2 regions of the Tissierella carlieri genome follow, and region 2 is predicted to be linked to the other one. Evidence: a T-box and tRNA genes for the amino acid it is inferred to sense, from the RefSeq annotation. Region 2 holds a T-box; the other holds one or more tRNA genes.
The links. A T-box is a leader RNA that pairs with one kind of tRNA and senses whether it is charged. The one in region 2 lies ahead of aspS (aspartate--tRNA ligase), so its partner is inferred to be a tRNA-Asp.

Region 1: it encodes a tRNA-Asp, which carries the amino acid that the T-box ahead of aspS (aspartate--tRNA ligase) is inferred to sense. The anticodon was not compared.

Annotation. Positions count from the first base shown of each region.
Region 1 covers NZ_JAHLOH010000027.1:33,130-41,163, reverse strand. The annotation lists gene KQI38_RS08015 (hypothetical protein) at 1-1,018, opposite strand, end outside; gene KQI38_RS08010 (phytoene desaturase family protein) at 1,150-2,634, opposite strand; gene KQI38_RS08005 (TetR/AcrR family transcriptional regulator) at 2,640-3,230, opposite strand; tRNA gene KQI38_RS08000 (tRNA-Thr) at 3,479-3,554, opposite strand; tRNA gene KQI38_RS07995 (tRNA-Asp) at 3,822-3,898, opposite strand; tRNA gene KQI38_RS07990 (tRNA-Glu) at 3,995-4,069, opposite strand; gene KQI38_RS07985 (calcium-translocating P-type ATPase, PMCA-type) at 4,708-7,452, shown strand; gene KQI38_RS07980 (manganese efflux pump) at 7,475-8,034, opposite strand, start outside.
Region 2 covers NZ_JAHLOH010000053.1:30,865-38,898, reverse strand. The annotation lists gene KQI38_RS19135 (serine hydroxymethyltransferase) at 1-993, opposite strand, end outside; gene KQI38_RS19130 (threonine/serine exporter family protein) at 1,152-1,940, shown strand; gene KQI38_RS19125 (threonine/serine exporter family protein) at 1,942-2,379, shown strand; gene KQI38_RS19120 (metal-sensitive transcriptional regulator) at 2,382-2,642, opposite strand; gene KQI38_RS19115 (SoxR reducing system RseC family protein) at 2,660-3,082, opposite strand; gene aspS (aspartate--tRNA ligase) at 3,242-5,020, opposite strand; T-box leader at 5,064-5,262, opposite strand; gene KQI38_RS19105 (bacteriohemerythrin) at 5,354-5,764, opposite strand; gene hemZ (coproporphyrinogen dehydrogenase HemZ) at 5,787-7,265, opposite strand; gene KQI38_RS19095 (MBL fold metallo-hydrolase) at 7,285-7,905, opposite strand; gene dtd (D-aminoacyl-tRNA deacylase) at 7,917-8,034, opposite strand, start outside.

The DNA of each region.
Region 1 (8,034 bases), on a different contig from region 2:
CTTCATTTACGGTAATCGAAAAAATATGCGGAGTCATCATAAATATTATTGAAGTTGCATCAGCCACAACAATTATGCCATATTCGTTAATATGCACATCACCAGAAGCACTTGTATTAGGACCTGCAGTTACAGATATGCTGTCACCTACTGTAACATAATTATAGATGTTCTTAAGCTGGTCAGTATCACAATTCTGAGGAAATGGGCTAGGTGGACTTAAATAAGTTATGGAATCGTCATAAATACTATTTGGAAAATAAAGCATTGTTATTTTATCAATATTAAAAGCAAATGATTCATCTTCTGACTGGAGAACGAGCATTGGTATACTTACAGTATCAGGAGCTTTGTAAAGGGAGTGAATCGGTCCTGAAACTGTTGCAAGTCTATTTGAGAAAATACTAACAGAATCACCTTGATATATATTGACTATTTGTTCTAAAACATGGGCAAATTGCTCTAAAGCAAAGCAACTACTATTATCAGCTATATCACTGTTTAAATAAAAAACTCGCAGATTAGCTTTAGATGGTATCGTATTTGAGAAAAAAACAGTAGTATTTGATGTATTTACCAATGAGATGTTGATAGGGGCATCACTGACATCTAAAATAGCTATTCCATTCATATTACCTGTTTTATTTGGTGAATTGCTATCAAATTCATGACCTTTGTCAGAAATTAACTTAAAAATAACGCTGGGTGAACCGAAGATTGACTGCATAGCTACATACCAATCAATGATGTACAGACCATTTTCAGAAATAGTAATGGTACCTGTAATATTATTATAACTTATATTTCCTATCATACTAATTGTCTCATCAAATATAACATTATTATTATTTAAAATACTATCATCATTATTTTTTTGAAGTTGTAATATTGTATTATTCATAGCTACACCCTTTTTATATAGTTTAAATTGATCTTTATATATTATATGCCTTCGGTTTAAAAGTGTTAAATACAATAGTCGTAAGTGAAGATTAAGGATATACTCATAATTTATCATATAAATTAAAAAATCCATTGCTGGTAGCAACGGATTTTTAATGAGAACCTATTAATGAAGTTTAACTTGAGGTTGTACGTTTTATATTTTTCTTTATAGGTAACCTCAAAAATTAAAGTTACTTTGCTGTTTTAAGCATTTCCCTGAAATACCATATTAGTATCCATGCATAAATATTGTACTGATTTTCGGCCAGTTTCAAGGGCAACAGGAAGTCCTCCGGGAATTATAAGTCGGTGGCCGGCAAAATAAAGATTGGATATACTTTCAGGTTTTGAGGGATAGGGATGCATTTTTACACCTTTACCCATAATCGACATCCATGAACCTTTATAAGAATTCAGATAGCGTTCATAAGTCAGAGGAGTAGCGATATCCCACACTTCTACCTTACCGGCAGTCTGAGGATATTTTTTTGCCAAAACATCAATGAAGTTTTCCGCAAGTTTTTGCTTTTCTGATTCATAGTTACCCTTTATCTTCTGCTCCTTCCACCATTCATAACTATCTCCTGGAAGTATAGAAGTAATGGCAGTACATCCATTTGGAGCATAGCCTTCGTAAGTCGCATAGTTATTTATACTGATTTCCTTGATTTCTTTTTCGGCACAGAATACCGGAGTATCACTTGTAAAGACCATACTTTCATGAATATTAGACAAGTCCTCTTTGATTCCTAAACAAATAAAAGTATTTAGCATAGGTTTAATTTCAGAGCGCATCTTATCCGCCCATGGCTCTCTAAGTGGGTTATCAAACAGAGTGTCAATCGCAGCCAGTGTATCTTGTGTGATGATGACTGCATCTGCAGAGATTTTTGCCCCATTAAAAACAATACCCGTAGCACTACCACTTTTAATTATAATCTTTTCAACTTTACTATTATATTTTATCACACCGCCTAAGGCTTCAAACCGTTTTGCTATCCTACTCGCCATGGCAAGTGAGCCACCTGAAGGATATCCACCATCACCCTTTGCAAGAGTTGATAATGTGAATAACATGCTTGTGGCATTGTTATCATCGCCGACAATATTCTTAAATAAGTCTTGTAGAAAAGGATTTTTATATCGCATTGCATATTCTTTTACCGTTTGATTTGAGTAGAAAGACATTCTAAAAAATGCAGGAATCATAGAAATCAATTTTGATATCGGTATAGCGGATTTTTCCTTAACCTTTACGTTTTTAATATCCGTAATGGGCATATCCACTTTCATAAATTTTTTCAAATCCCTGCAAAGGCACATTATTTGCTTTTCATCTTCAGGTGATAACTCAATCAAATGAGACTGTAGTTTATCAATATCTCGATATAAAAAAGCCATCTTTCCCTTATCTTCAAAGGCAAAAAACGGGTCACGGTTATAAATGGAAGTGTTGTCATCCAGTGCCCCGATTTCACGCCAAAGCTTATGGAGGGCAGTTTTCGGAGAAGAACCTGTCAGCCAGTGCATACCACCTTCAAAGAGATAGCCCTTTCTTTTCCAGCTTGTAGATGCACCGCCTGGAATGGAATGAGCCTCATAAATCACCACATCAAAACCACTTTGGCAGGCATATACGCCTGCCGTTAGTCCAGCAATACCAGCACCGATAATAATAACCTTTTTCATCAGCCTTACCTCCTTATTATATCAATAATCCAATCACTATCAGGACATGGTGAATTTGGATTAAGCGCAATTTCCTCCGCAATGCCCCTTACAGCAGACCAAAAAGCAATTGAAAGAGCATAAGGGTCACCACTGCGGATCGTACCTTCTTCCTGACCTTTCAAAATTAGCTCAGAAGTTGGCTTATAAATATTAAAACTGGCAAGCATCTCTTTGACATAATCAGGAGCTACTTCATTATAAAAGGCTTGATTCATCAATACAAACATCTTTGCAGTAAATGGCTCGGCTTTGATATAATGAAAAATTTGCCTTGCGACATCTTCAAAAAAGGCAAGGGGTTCTTTTTCAGTAGGAGCCATAACACTCATAGGCCCTGAAATGCCAAGACTTATCAATTCTTCATATAGTTTTTCCTTTGAAGCGAAATAATGAAACAACAATCCCACACTCATTCCAACCTGCTCTGCAATGTCACTTACTTTTGTAGCAGAATATCCCTTGCGTATGAATAAATCCAGTCCGGCATTTAGTATCTCACTTCTTCGCTTTTCTTTTTGTTTTTCACGAATTCCCATTATTGAATCTCCATTCATTGAATATATATTCAATATTATATATCTATTATTGAGATTTGTAAACATTTTTGAAGAGAGTTCATGGGTTTCCAATATATATGATATTAAGAATGCTATTATAACAATGGTGGAGATGTTTTTAATGATTTTTCTATAAAATACGAAAATGACACCGTACTTGAAAGCTTTCCTTCAAATTCAGTGCCATTTTGTTTTGATAAAAAACAAAGTACATAGACTAATCTATGTACTTTGTTAAAATATTCTGGAGCTGGCGAGAGGAATTGAACCCCCAACCTACTGATTACAAGTCAGTTGCTCTGCCGATTGAGCTACGCCAGCATGCTTATTCATTTTTTTCCTACGACTTACATACTTTTGATTCTTGGCGGCCCGACTAAGTGATGTACACGAAATTGAAAACCACAATTTCGGTCCCCTACTTATGCCGATTGAGCTACGCCAGCACTTACTTAATTCACAATTATCAGTTCACATTTCACAATTGAAAAACCAAACTCTCAAACCAATATTCTTAGTTTTGCTCAGAATATCATTTCTAACGTTTCTCAATTGTGCATTGTGCATCGTGAATTGTTAATTGATTAATGGCGACCTGGAAGGGACTCGAACCCTCGACCTCCAGCGTGACAGGCTGGCATTCTAACCATCTGAACTACCAGGCCAAATGTTCAAATTCACAATTGTCATTTCACAGTTCACAATTGAAATTTAAAAGACCAATAAAACATTATTTAATTGTGTATTGTGAATTATAATTTTGGTGACCCCACCGGGATTCGAACCCGGGTTACCGCCGTGAAAGGGCGATGTCTTAACCGCTTGACCATGGGGCCATATCTGTCGTCAAAAACAACCTTTTTTATTATACTACGATTTATGAAATTTGTCAAAGGAAAAGTTTAAATATTTTTAGACATTTTAAGGAATGTTAATTTTTCTATATTTATATTATTTTTATTTAAGTAAATAAAGATAATTTTATCACCCTGGGATTAATGATTTAGATCTCTATTTAAAGAAAAATAAAATAGGAAAATCTCTTGAATTAGCAAAAATTAGCTTGTTTTGTAACTAATTTTTACTTCTTTGAATAAAATAGTATAAAGGGATAGGAGTGTTAGTTATGAGAAGATACTTTAGCAGAAATAACGACACAAGAATGCTGATAAGAAGAATATCCGGAACAATAGGCATTATTATAATGCTTTGTATAGTCCCTTTCAAATTTCTCATGTTTGCTATAGGGTTAATCTGCTTAATTTTTGCTCTATTAATATAAAGATAAGATAAGGCTTGTCATTTTCTAAAGAATGGCAAGCCTTATTTTGTTCTATTTTATATAAATTACTTCAAATAAATTTCATAAAATAAAAAATGATGCATTAAATCAAAAAAATTCACATATGATTAGAAGGACAAGTCGTAGCATAACTTTGTATTAAATATTAGTTTACTACTGAGGAGGGGTGTTATGATATATTTTAATAGGGATAGGACGGAAGTTATAGAAGAACTTATGTCAGATGAAAAGGATGGTTTGAGTGATCTAGATGTTAAAGCAGCACAAGAGAAATATGGACCAAATGAGTTTTCAAAAAGTAAGACAAGTTCATCCTGGGATGATTTATCAGATCCTCTGATAATTATACTTTTGATTGCAGCAGCCATAAGTTTTTTAATTGGAGAGTACATAGATGCAATTGGAATAATTTTAGCTATAACTTTAGGTTCTGTAATTGGGTACTTAACGGAAGAAAAATCTAAACAAGCTGCTGAAGAATTATCTAAAATAACGGAAAATATTTTTATTAAATGTATTCGAAATGGAGAAGTAAATCTTGTACTAAAAAATGATTTAGTCCCAGGTGATATCGTGCTCTTAGAGACAGGAAATATTGTTCCAGCTGATGGTAGAATATTGGAGTCAATGGGACTAAAGGCAAGAGAGGATATGCTAACTGGTGAATCTGATGATGTTGATAAGCACGCAGATATAATAATTGATATGGAAAAGATTGAAGTCAAAGGAAATACTATAATTCAAGAACCAGTTCCAGCAAAACAAATAAATATGCTATTTGGTGGTACCCTAATTGCCAGCGGAAGGGGCAAAATGATAGTAACTGCAATAGGCGATTCAACTCAGATGGGTAAAATTGCTCAAAGTATAAATGAGGTAGATAATGAAACACCACTCCAAATAAAATTAGGTGATTTAGGTAAAAACATTGCTAAACTATCAGGTTCCATTGCACTAATATTATTTATATTTATGATATTGAAAATGCTTATTCAAAAATTAATTATTATTGATAGCTCTGGAATTATTCCGTTTTTGAATTCAATTAAACCGGTGAAAAATGCTTTTGTTGTTTGTGTTGCCCTTGTAGTTGCTGCTGTACCTGAAGGGCTTCCTACAATGATTAATATGACTCTTGCTATTACAATGCAGAAGATGGCAAAGATAAATGCATTGATAACAAAAAAAGAATCTTGTGAAACAATAGGATCGATTTCAGTTATCTGTTCCGATAAAACAGGAACATTGACACAAAATAGAATGACTGTAGAAAAGGTTTTTGTTAATGGAGATTATAAAGAAAAGTATGATTCAAATGAGAGCTACTTTATAGATAACTGTATAATAAATTCAACAGCGGATATAAAGTATATAAATAGGGAATGGCAATACATGGGAAGTGCAACAGAATGTGCATTATTGGTATATTTAGAAGACAAGCAGTATTTTGAATATAGGAAAAGTAAAGATATTACTTATCAGATTCCCTTTACGTCAAAGACAAAGAGAATGGATACAGTTATTAGAGAAGGAGAAGATTATGTACTTTTATCTAAAGGGGCACCTGAGGTTATTTTAGATTCTTGTGAATATGAATATTTAAATGGTCAGATTGTTAAGCTTACAAAAGATAGAAAGCAATATATTGTTGAACAGATAAAAAAGCTTCAAGATCAGGCAATGAGAGCATTGGGGTTTGCTTATAAAAAAATATCTAAATCAAATATTAATACATTTAACAACACTAATGTGGATCTTTACGAAAGAAATTTAATATTTACAGGATTTGTAGGTATTAGAGATCCTCTAAGGCCTGATGTAAAAGATGCGATTTCTATTGCAGAGAAAGCTGGAGTGAAGACTAAGATGCTAACTGGTGATAATATTAATACAGCAGTAGCTATTGGATATGAACTAGGATTATTAGAGAACAATAATAGAGCTGTAGAATCAACCTTTATAGATGCTCTCTCAGATCAAGAACTAAGAGAGGAAATAAAGACTATTTCAATAGTAGCTAGATCAAAACCTGAAACAAAGATGAGGATAGTAGAAGCCCTCCAAGATAATGGTGAAGTTGTAGCAGTAACAGGTGATGGAATAAATGATGTCCCCGCATTAGTAAAGGCAGATGTAGGTATAGCTATGGGTATTGCTGGTACAGAAGTAACCAAAAAATCTGCTAGCATAATTTTAACAGATGATAGTTTTAGCACTATAGTAAGAGGAATACAGTGGGGAAGAGGTATATATGAAAATTTTCAGAGATTTATTCAATTTCAATTAACTGTCAATATAGTAGCTTTTTTAATAGCAATAATTTCTCAAATTATAGGTAGAGATATGCCTTTTACAACAATACAGTTATTGTGGATTAATATAATAATGGACGGGCCGCCAGCCTTATCTTTAGGCTTAGAGCCGGTAAGAGAAGATTTATTAAATAGAAAGCCTATTAAGAAAAATAGTAACATTATCTCGGAAACTATGTTAAAGTCAATTATTGTAAATTCAACTTTTATTACTCTAATATTATTTATACAAATGTTTTGGAATCCTTTAGGGGTATCAACAAGTAATTATAGCCAGGCTGGTATTTACGTTGGGAATGAAATGCAGACATCATTATTCGCATTATTGGCTTTTAGTGCTTTATTTAATGCTTTAAATTGCAGAGAATTTGGATTAAATAGTATAATCCCTAACTTTGGGAAGAATAATTTGGCATTGATAACATTACTTGCAACAGGATGTGCACAAATAATATTTATGACATATTATAATTATTTCTTTAATACAGTACCTTTAAGATTTGCGGTCTGGGTAAAGATTATAATTATGGCTTCTGCAGTTGTATGGGCTAATGAAATTTTAAAATATTTCCTACGATCAATACGTTCAAAAACCACATATTAGTATGTGGTTTTTGATGCTTTTTCTATATTAACTTAATGATTGCCAAACAAATAAGGATTATGCCAGAGAGCCAAGATAAATTAATTTTTGATTTCTCGGCAAATTTTCTACCAATAAGTAATCCAAACCATATAAAGACTGAGTTTGTAATTAATGAAAATAACACCACAAGTTTTAAATTAATTGATCCCAAAGCGCTGGCAAAACCTAAAACAACAGCATCAATAGAAAGTGCAACTCCAAGATAGAGAATTTCTTTTAAGCTAATCTTTTCTACATTTATTAAATCATTTTTTATTTGATTGATATATATATTAGTTACAAATGTCAAATCAAATAATGTAAATATATATTTTTTAACTAATCCTTGATTTTTAGATATATAGGTTTTAGAAATACCTTGTAATAAATAAAATAAACCTAATGATCCTAAAGTGGCAAAACTTATTATTAAGGCACTGTTACCTGGAAGGATATTTCTTACCATAGCCCCACAAAATATAGATAGAGCCAATATTGAAGTGCTAATAAGGTTAAGGATTTGTATTGATAAAAAAGGTATTTTAACCTTATTTGCTCCAT
Region 2 (8,034 bases):
AGCTTCTGCTTTTTTTCCTGTTAATCCCTTAGTTCTAACATCTATTAATATTAAGTGATTATCTGTACCTCCTGAAACAAGTCTAAAACCATTTTTTAATAATCCTTCAGCTAAAGCTTTTGCATTATTAATTGTTTGCTGTTGATAAGCTTTAAAATCATCCTGTAGAGCTTCTCCAAATGCAACTGCCTTAGCAGCAATTATATGCATCAATGGTCCACCTTGAATTCCAGGGAAAATTGCTTTATCTATTGCCTTTGCATACTCTTCTTTACAAAGTATTGCTCCGCCACGTGGTCCCCTAAGTGTTTTATGAGTCGTAGTAGTTACAAAGTCAGCATAAGGAACTGGATTAGGGTGAAGTCCTGCTGCAACCAAACCTGCTATATGAGCCATATCTACCATTAAATATGCTCCTATTTCATCTGCAATCTCTCTGAACTTAGCAAAATCAATTTGTCTTGGGTATGCACTAGCACCAGCTACTATCATTCTTGGCTTCTCTCTCAAAGCGATTTCTCTAACTTCATCATAATCTATTGTCTCTGTTTCTTTATTTACTCCATAAGCTATAAAATTGAAGTAGGTACCTGAGATATTAACTGGACTACCATGAGTTAAGTGACCACCTTGTGATAAATTCATACCTAATACCTTATCACCAGGTTTTAATACTGCAAAATAAACTCCTAAATTAGCATTAGAACCTGAATGTGGTTGTACATTAGCATGGTCAGCTCCAAATATTTCCTTCATTCTGTCACGAGCCAAGTTTTCAACCTTGTCCACTACTTCGCATCCACCATAATATCTTTTAGCTGGATATCCTTCTGCATATTTATTAGTTAAATAACTGCCTGCTGCTTCCATTACCTGCGGGGTTACAAAGTTCTCTGAAGCTATAAGTTCAATATGCTTTTTTTGCCTGTTTAATTCCATTTCAATAATATTCATTACTTCAGGATCATGCTTAGTTAAATTTGTAAAATCCATCTTCTTATACTCCCCTCATCTTTTATTTTTTGTAATTAATTATAAGCATATTATGCTATAATATAATATAATCAATTTAAAAGGTAAAAAAACCAGTCATTTACATTATATAGATTTTTTACTACTTTTACAAGAATATTAATCAAAGAGGTGAGAATATGGATAATTCTGAAATCTATAATAGAGAAGAAATCAAAAAATTATTAGTTTTGGCAACTTTAGCTGGCAGTATAATGCTTAAAAGTGGAGCTGAAATCTATCGAGTTGAAGATACTATAATTAGAATTTGCAAATCAAGAAAGGGAATTAAATATGTTGATGCTTATATAGTTCCAACAGGAATCTTTATATCCTTGGAATATAAAGGTGAATTGATGTCTTATATTAAAAGAATTAAATCTATTTCTATAGATTTAAATAAAATCGCTATGGTAAATGAATTTTCTCGTGCCTTTGTTAATTCCCAGCAACCTCTAGATATTTGGCTTGAGGAATTAAAAAGAATAAATAAAGTAAATAGATATACAAGATTAACTAAAACTATCTTTGGCTCTTTAGCTGCAGCATTTTTTTGTGTTCTATTTGGAGGCTCAGTTCTAGACTTCATTGGATCTGCTATTGTAAGTTTTATTGCCTTGACTATTGTAAATCTAATATCCAAACTTGAACTTACTTTCTTTATAGATAATTTAATTGGTTCAGCTCTTGCAGCTTTACTTTCCCATATTTTAGTCCATATTGGAGTAGGTGAAAATATTGATAAGGTAATAATAGGTTCTATAATGTGTTTAGTTCCTGGAGTTGCAATTACAAACTCTATTAGAGATACTATGTCAGGAGATTTTGTATCTGGACTATCTAGAGGTGCAGAAGCTGTATTTTCTGCAATCGCAATAGCACTCGGTGTTGGAATCATTCTCAACTTTTATGCTAAGGGGGTATTTTAACTTGGATATAATCAAACAATTAGTATTATCATTTTTATCTACAATTGGATTCTCTGTATTATTTAGCTCTCCAAAGGAAACCTTAGGGTACGCTGGTCTTAATGGTTCTATAGGCTGGACTTTATACTATATAACTACAAAAGTATTTCATAGTAATATAACAGGTACATTTTTTGGTGCTGTCACCGTAGGATTATTAGGTGAATTTTTGGCAAGACTACGCAAAAAGCCAGCAACCATATTTATCACCTCTGGAATAGTTCCATTGGTTCCTGGTGCTGGCATGTATTACACAATGCTTGCTATAATAGAAAATGATTTTACTATGGCTGCAACTAAAGGTGTAGAAACTTTCTTTATAGCCGCTGCCATAGCTGTAGGAATAATAATTTCTTCAGGTTTCTCTAGGTCAATAAGAAGAGTTAAACTAAAAGACTAGATTTACTTTGTATATTTTATCATTATATCTACCAATTTATCTAATGCCTCTTCTTCAGTTTCACCTTCTAAATAATGTTTTAAACAATTTTTCATGTAATTTTCAAGTATTAATCCACCTACACTATTTAATGCTGCTCTTGCAGCAGCTACTTGGATTAATATATCCCCGCAAAACTTGTCTTCGTCAACCATCTTTTGTATACCTTTTATTTGTCCTTCAACTCTTCTTAACCTTTTGATAACAGCAGTTTTATCTCCCAACAGTCGCACCCCTTCATCTAAATAATTCTTGTCATTCTTATAATGTCTTCTTCCTTCTTTCCAATGTTTTTATCGATAGTTTTAACTATAAAATATCCTAAAGCCATAAATACTAAACCTATTAAGAAACTCAAAGGCTCATAATTAGATATTTCTAGGTTTTTAAAAGTCTTCATACCTATTAATATTCCTAAAATTAACATAGTAAAAGGAATCATATATACAACCATAGTATATTTCAATATATTTTTAGTTTCTCCTTTTATCTCAACAAGATCTCCTACTTTAGCATCTATATTATTTGGAAGGATAACAACATGATTTGGAGCATGACAGCTCCCACCACAGCTTTTACAGTTATCTCCACATGCTGAGATTCTCCTTACTTCTACTTCAACCTTTCCATTGGATACTTTTCTTACAAATCCAACTTGATCCATAGGTACACCTCCTAAAGCACAGTGTCATTTATTTTTTACTAATTTGTAATATAATCTGTTAGTTATATTTATTATATCATAAACTATCAGTAAAGTGTTATCCAATCCAGTTCTTACTAATACTTATAATTTTAAATGACTCTTATATTAGCCTATATACTATTTAATATTAAGCTTTACATGAACTTCTTCTAACTGTTTTTCTGATACAGTAGTAGGTGCGCTTGTCATCAAACATGTAGCAGATTGAGTTTTAGGGAAAGCAATGACATCTCTAATATTTGATGTATTTGATAAAAGCATAATAAGTCTATCAAATCCATATGCAATACCTCCATGTGGAGGAGTTCCATACTTAAAAGCTTCTAAAAGGAATCCAAACTTATCCCAAGCTTCTTCCTCTGTAAATCCTAATGCACTAAACATTCTCTTTTGTAAATCAGAATTATTGATTCTGATACTTCCTCCACCCATTTCATCTCCATTAATAACTATATCATAAGCCTTAGCCCTTACTTTTTCAGGCTGAGACTCCAGAAGTTCTATGTCCTCATCCATTGGATGGGTAAAAGGATGATGCTTTGCTACATATCTATTTTCTTCCTCGTCATATTCAAATAATGGGAATTCAGTAATCCAAACTAATTTCATATCACTAGGATCAATTATATTTAATCTTTTAGCTACTTCATTTCTTAAATTACCTAAACTATCATATACAACTGAATTTTTATCAGCTACGAAAAGAATTAAATCACCTTTTTCTCCTTCCATTCTTTCCAAAATATTAGCAAATTCTTCTTCACTAAAGAATTTTGCAATAGGGGAAGTAATACCTTCTTCTGTAATCTTTATCCAAGCCAATCCTTTTGCGCCATAAGTCTTTGCATAATCCTCCAAAGCAGTTATATCTTTTCTAGTAAATCTATCTCCATATCCTTTAATATTTATACCTCGTACAGAACCTTGACTTTCCACAGCTCCGCTAAATACTTTAAATCCACAATTTTGAACCAGATCAGAAATATTTTTTAACTCAAATCCAAATCTTAAATCTGGTTTATCTACCCCATATCTTTCCATAGCCTCACTATAGGTCATTCTGTCTATTGGTAGTTTTATTTCTATTCCTTTAATTTCTTTAAATAATTTATATAATAATTTTTCATTAATTGAAATAATATCCTCAACATCTACAAATGACATTTCAATATCTATTTGAGTGAATTCAGGCTGTCTATTAGCTCTTAGATCTTCATCCCTAAAGCATTTAACTATTTGATAATATCTATCCATTCCTGCAACCATAAGAAGCTGCTTCATAAGCTGCGGAGATTGTGGTAGGGCATAGAACTCACCAGGGTTTACTCTACTTGGCACTAAATAATCTCTAGCTCCTTCTGGTGTTGGTTTTGTAAGCATAGGGGTCTCAGTCTCAATAAACCCATTATCATCTAAGAAATCTCTGACCACTTTGGCAGTTTTTGCTCTTAATTTCAACTTTTCTTGCATAGATGGTTTTCTTAAATCAAGATATCTATATTTTAATCTCATGCCTTCCGATACATTATCATCATCTTTAATATAAATCGGCGGAGTCTCAGATTCATCCAATATTCTAAGCTCTTCTACTAAGACTTCTACCTCTCCAGTTGGTATTTCTTTATTTATAGATTGTCTAATTCTTACTTTACCTCTTATTGCTAATACAAACTCTGATCTAATTTTCTCTGCCTTATCAAATATTTCGCTGGATACTGTATTATTAAATACAATTTGAGAAATTCCAGTCGTATCTCTTAAATCAATAAATATGATTGATCCCAAATTCCTCTCTCTTTGTACCCATCCCATCAATACCACCTCTTGACCATCATGCTCTGGTCTCAATTCTCCACACATAATAGTTCTTCTTAAGTTACCCATCTTTTCTGACATATACATACCTCCTCAAAAAAATATAAACCCCTCATCTCTGATATACAGGGACGAGAGGTTATCTCGCGGTACCACCCTAATTAGGTATTTCCTCACTCAAAAACTTAACGCATTTCTGCGAATTAATCATTAAAGATTATTTACTCCAAAGTGTCTTCATCGAATATTAGTATCGGATTTCCACCTCCACCGACTCTCTATAACTAAGGAATTCAACTACTCTTCCTTTTCATCGTATTATATTTATTTTCATTAATTATAGACTATAAAATAAATCATGTCAAGAAGTAAAATCATCTAATCTCTTAATGTATATCTTCTGTTTATATAATCTTAATATACGATTGTTGATTTCTCTTTAATCCTTTCAATGTATTTTTTATCATCTCCATTAATATGGTTTGCAAGCCAGTCAATTATTAATACCTTTAGATTATTTAGGTTTTCCTCAGATGCATGTCCATTTACAATATTTTGGTATATATTATAGATTTCTTCAATAAAATAGTTATGTTGTCTTCTATGCTCAATAAAATTTTCATATGAATTTTCCATCATCAAAATTTCTTCTTCATAAAAATGATTATTTGCATAACTCATTAAAAACACAAATATACTTTCAATTTCTTTTGTGCTAGAATTTGTTTCTAAATTAAAAATCTCACTAGCTTTATCAAATATACTCTTATGCTGTTTATCTATAGAATCTATACCTGTTTTAAGGTCATCTGTCCACCATAGCATAGCCCTAAAATCCTCCTTTGTATTAATTGTTTCCTAGTATCTTTTTCTTCCTTTCAATCAATTCACTGCTTCTTTCCAGATACTCTTTTAAATCTTTAAAATTTGGGACTCTTTCTATTCTATTTTCTTCTGGGAAAAAAATCTTAGACACAGAACCCATTCCAGCCGCCATTATTGTTTCTTTTTCTTCCATCATAGCTATATTATATATACATTCCATTTTAGCCTTGCAATAGCCTATGTTTTCAAAGTTACCTAATATTTGCTTTTGTCTATAAAGATAATATGGTTCTAAGCCCATATCTTTGGTATACTCTCTGGTTTCATTTAACATAGCACTTAAAATATTCTGACTTTGTAATGAATATTGGTCAATAGTAGCTTTGAATTTAGACCCTCTTTTTACCGAAAGTGTATGTATCGTTAGGTTTTCTGGATCTAATTTCTGAATTTCTTCCAGAGTTTTTTTTATATGTTTAATCTCTTCTCCTGGAAGCCCCACAATCAAATCCATATTAATTATATCAAAACCAATTTCTTTAGCTAAGTTAAAAGTCTCGATAATATCCTTAGATTTATGTTGTCTTCCAATTAGTTTCAAGGTGTCATCATTCATAGTTTGTGGATTAATACTTATTCTTCCAACTTCGTTTTTATATAACATTGTTAGATATTCTTTTGTAATAGTGTCTGGTCTACCAGCTTCTACAGTAAATTCCTTTATATTTTTTTGTCCAAATCTATAATAAATAGCTTGAATTATCTTTTCCAGTTCCATTAATGGAATTGCTGTAGGGGTACCTCCCCCTATATATGCTGTATTAATCTTTTTACCTTTCATCATTTCACTAATTTGTTCAATTTCATATATTACCTTTGAAGTATATTCTTTAATATGATTTTCATATCTGCCTATGGGTAATGCTGGAAAGGAACAATATAAGCATCTAGTAGGGCAAAATGGTATACTAACATATAGACTATACCTATCCTTATTTAAAGGGTAGATATATTCCCTTTGCTTTCTTCCAATATCCAGTATCAACTTAGCTTTATCAAAGGATAATTTATATTCTTCTGCTAATACTCTGATTATCTCATTTTCGTTTATATCTTTATCTAATAAATCATGAACGATTTTGACTGGTCTTATACCAGTCAATACTCCCCATGGAATTTTACTCTCTCCTAGAGAAATTAATGTATTATATAATGATTTTTTAATTCCGATTCTTATATATTTATCTATAGAATCACCATATACTTCTAGAGTACTAATATTTTCCGTTGCTTGATTAATTAAAATATTATCCCTATATATCTTTGTTATAGTATATAACTTTCCATCTTCTTCATATAAATAATTGATAATAAGAGTACCCTCACCTGTATATTCATCTAATCTATCAATATAAAGAATCTCTTCCCCTGGGAAAAAGACTCTGACTAATTCAACTAATTCATATTTAATCTCATGACCTATTAACAATATTTTTATCACATAATCACCTTATTTAATATTAACGTAAAAAAGGATTTGAAACCCTTTCTCTACCTATAGTAGAAGGAGCTCCATGTCCTGGAAATACTTGAACATCATCTAGATAAATCAATAGTTTATCTTTTATTGATTTTATAATGGTTTCATAATCTCCACCTGGTAAATCTGTCCTACCTATTGATCCTGCAAATAAAGTGTCTCCTGTTATTATATTATCTCCAATTTTTATACATATTCCTCCTTTGGTATGACCAGGAGTATGAATAATCTCAGCCTTTTCATCGCCAAACTCTATTATGTCCCCATCCTTAAGTAACAAATCTGGTTCTATTTCTATAGTACCCATAGCCATCATTGTAGATAAGTTCTTACTTCCATCAATTAGCATCTCTCTATCTTCTTCATGTATCATTACAGAAGCAGGCAATGCTTTCTTAAGATTAATTATTCCCCCTATATGATCTGCATGACCATGAGTTAATACTATATATTTTATTTTAAGCTGGTTTTCTCTTACTGATGTGAGTATCTCATCTACGTCTCCTCCTGGATCTACTACTATTCCGTCTCTAGTGGCTTCTGAATATATAACATAACAATTAGCTGCATATATACCTGCTGGTATTCTTATTATCTTCAATTCTATACCTCCTAAAATGTCTTTTTACTGTCTAATAATATAGTAACAGGTCCATCATTTATAAGGTTTACCTTCATATCTGCACCAAAAATACCTCTTTCTGTTTTTATCCCTTTTTCTATACATTTA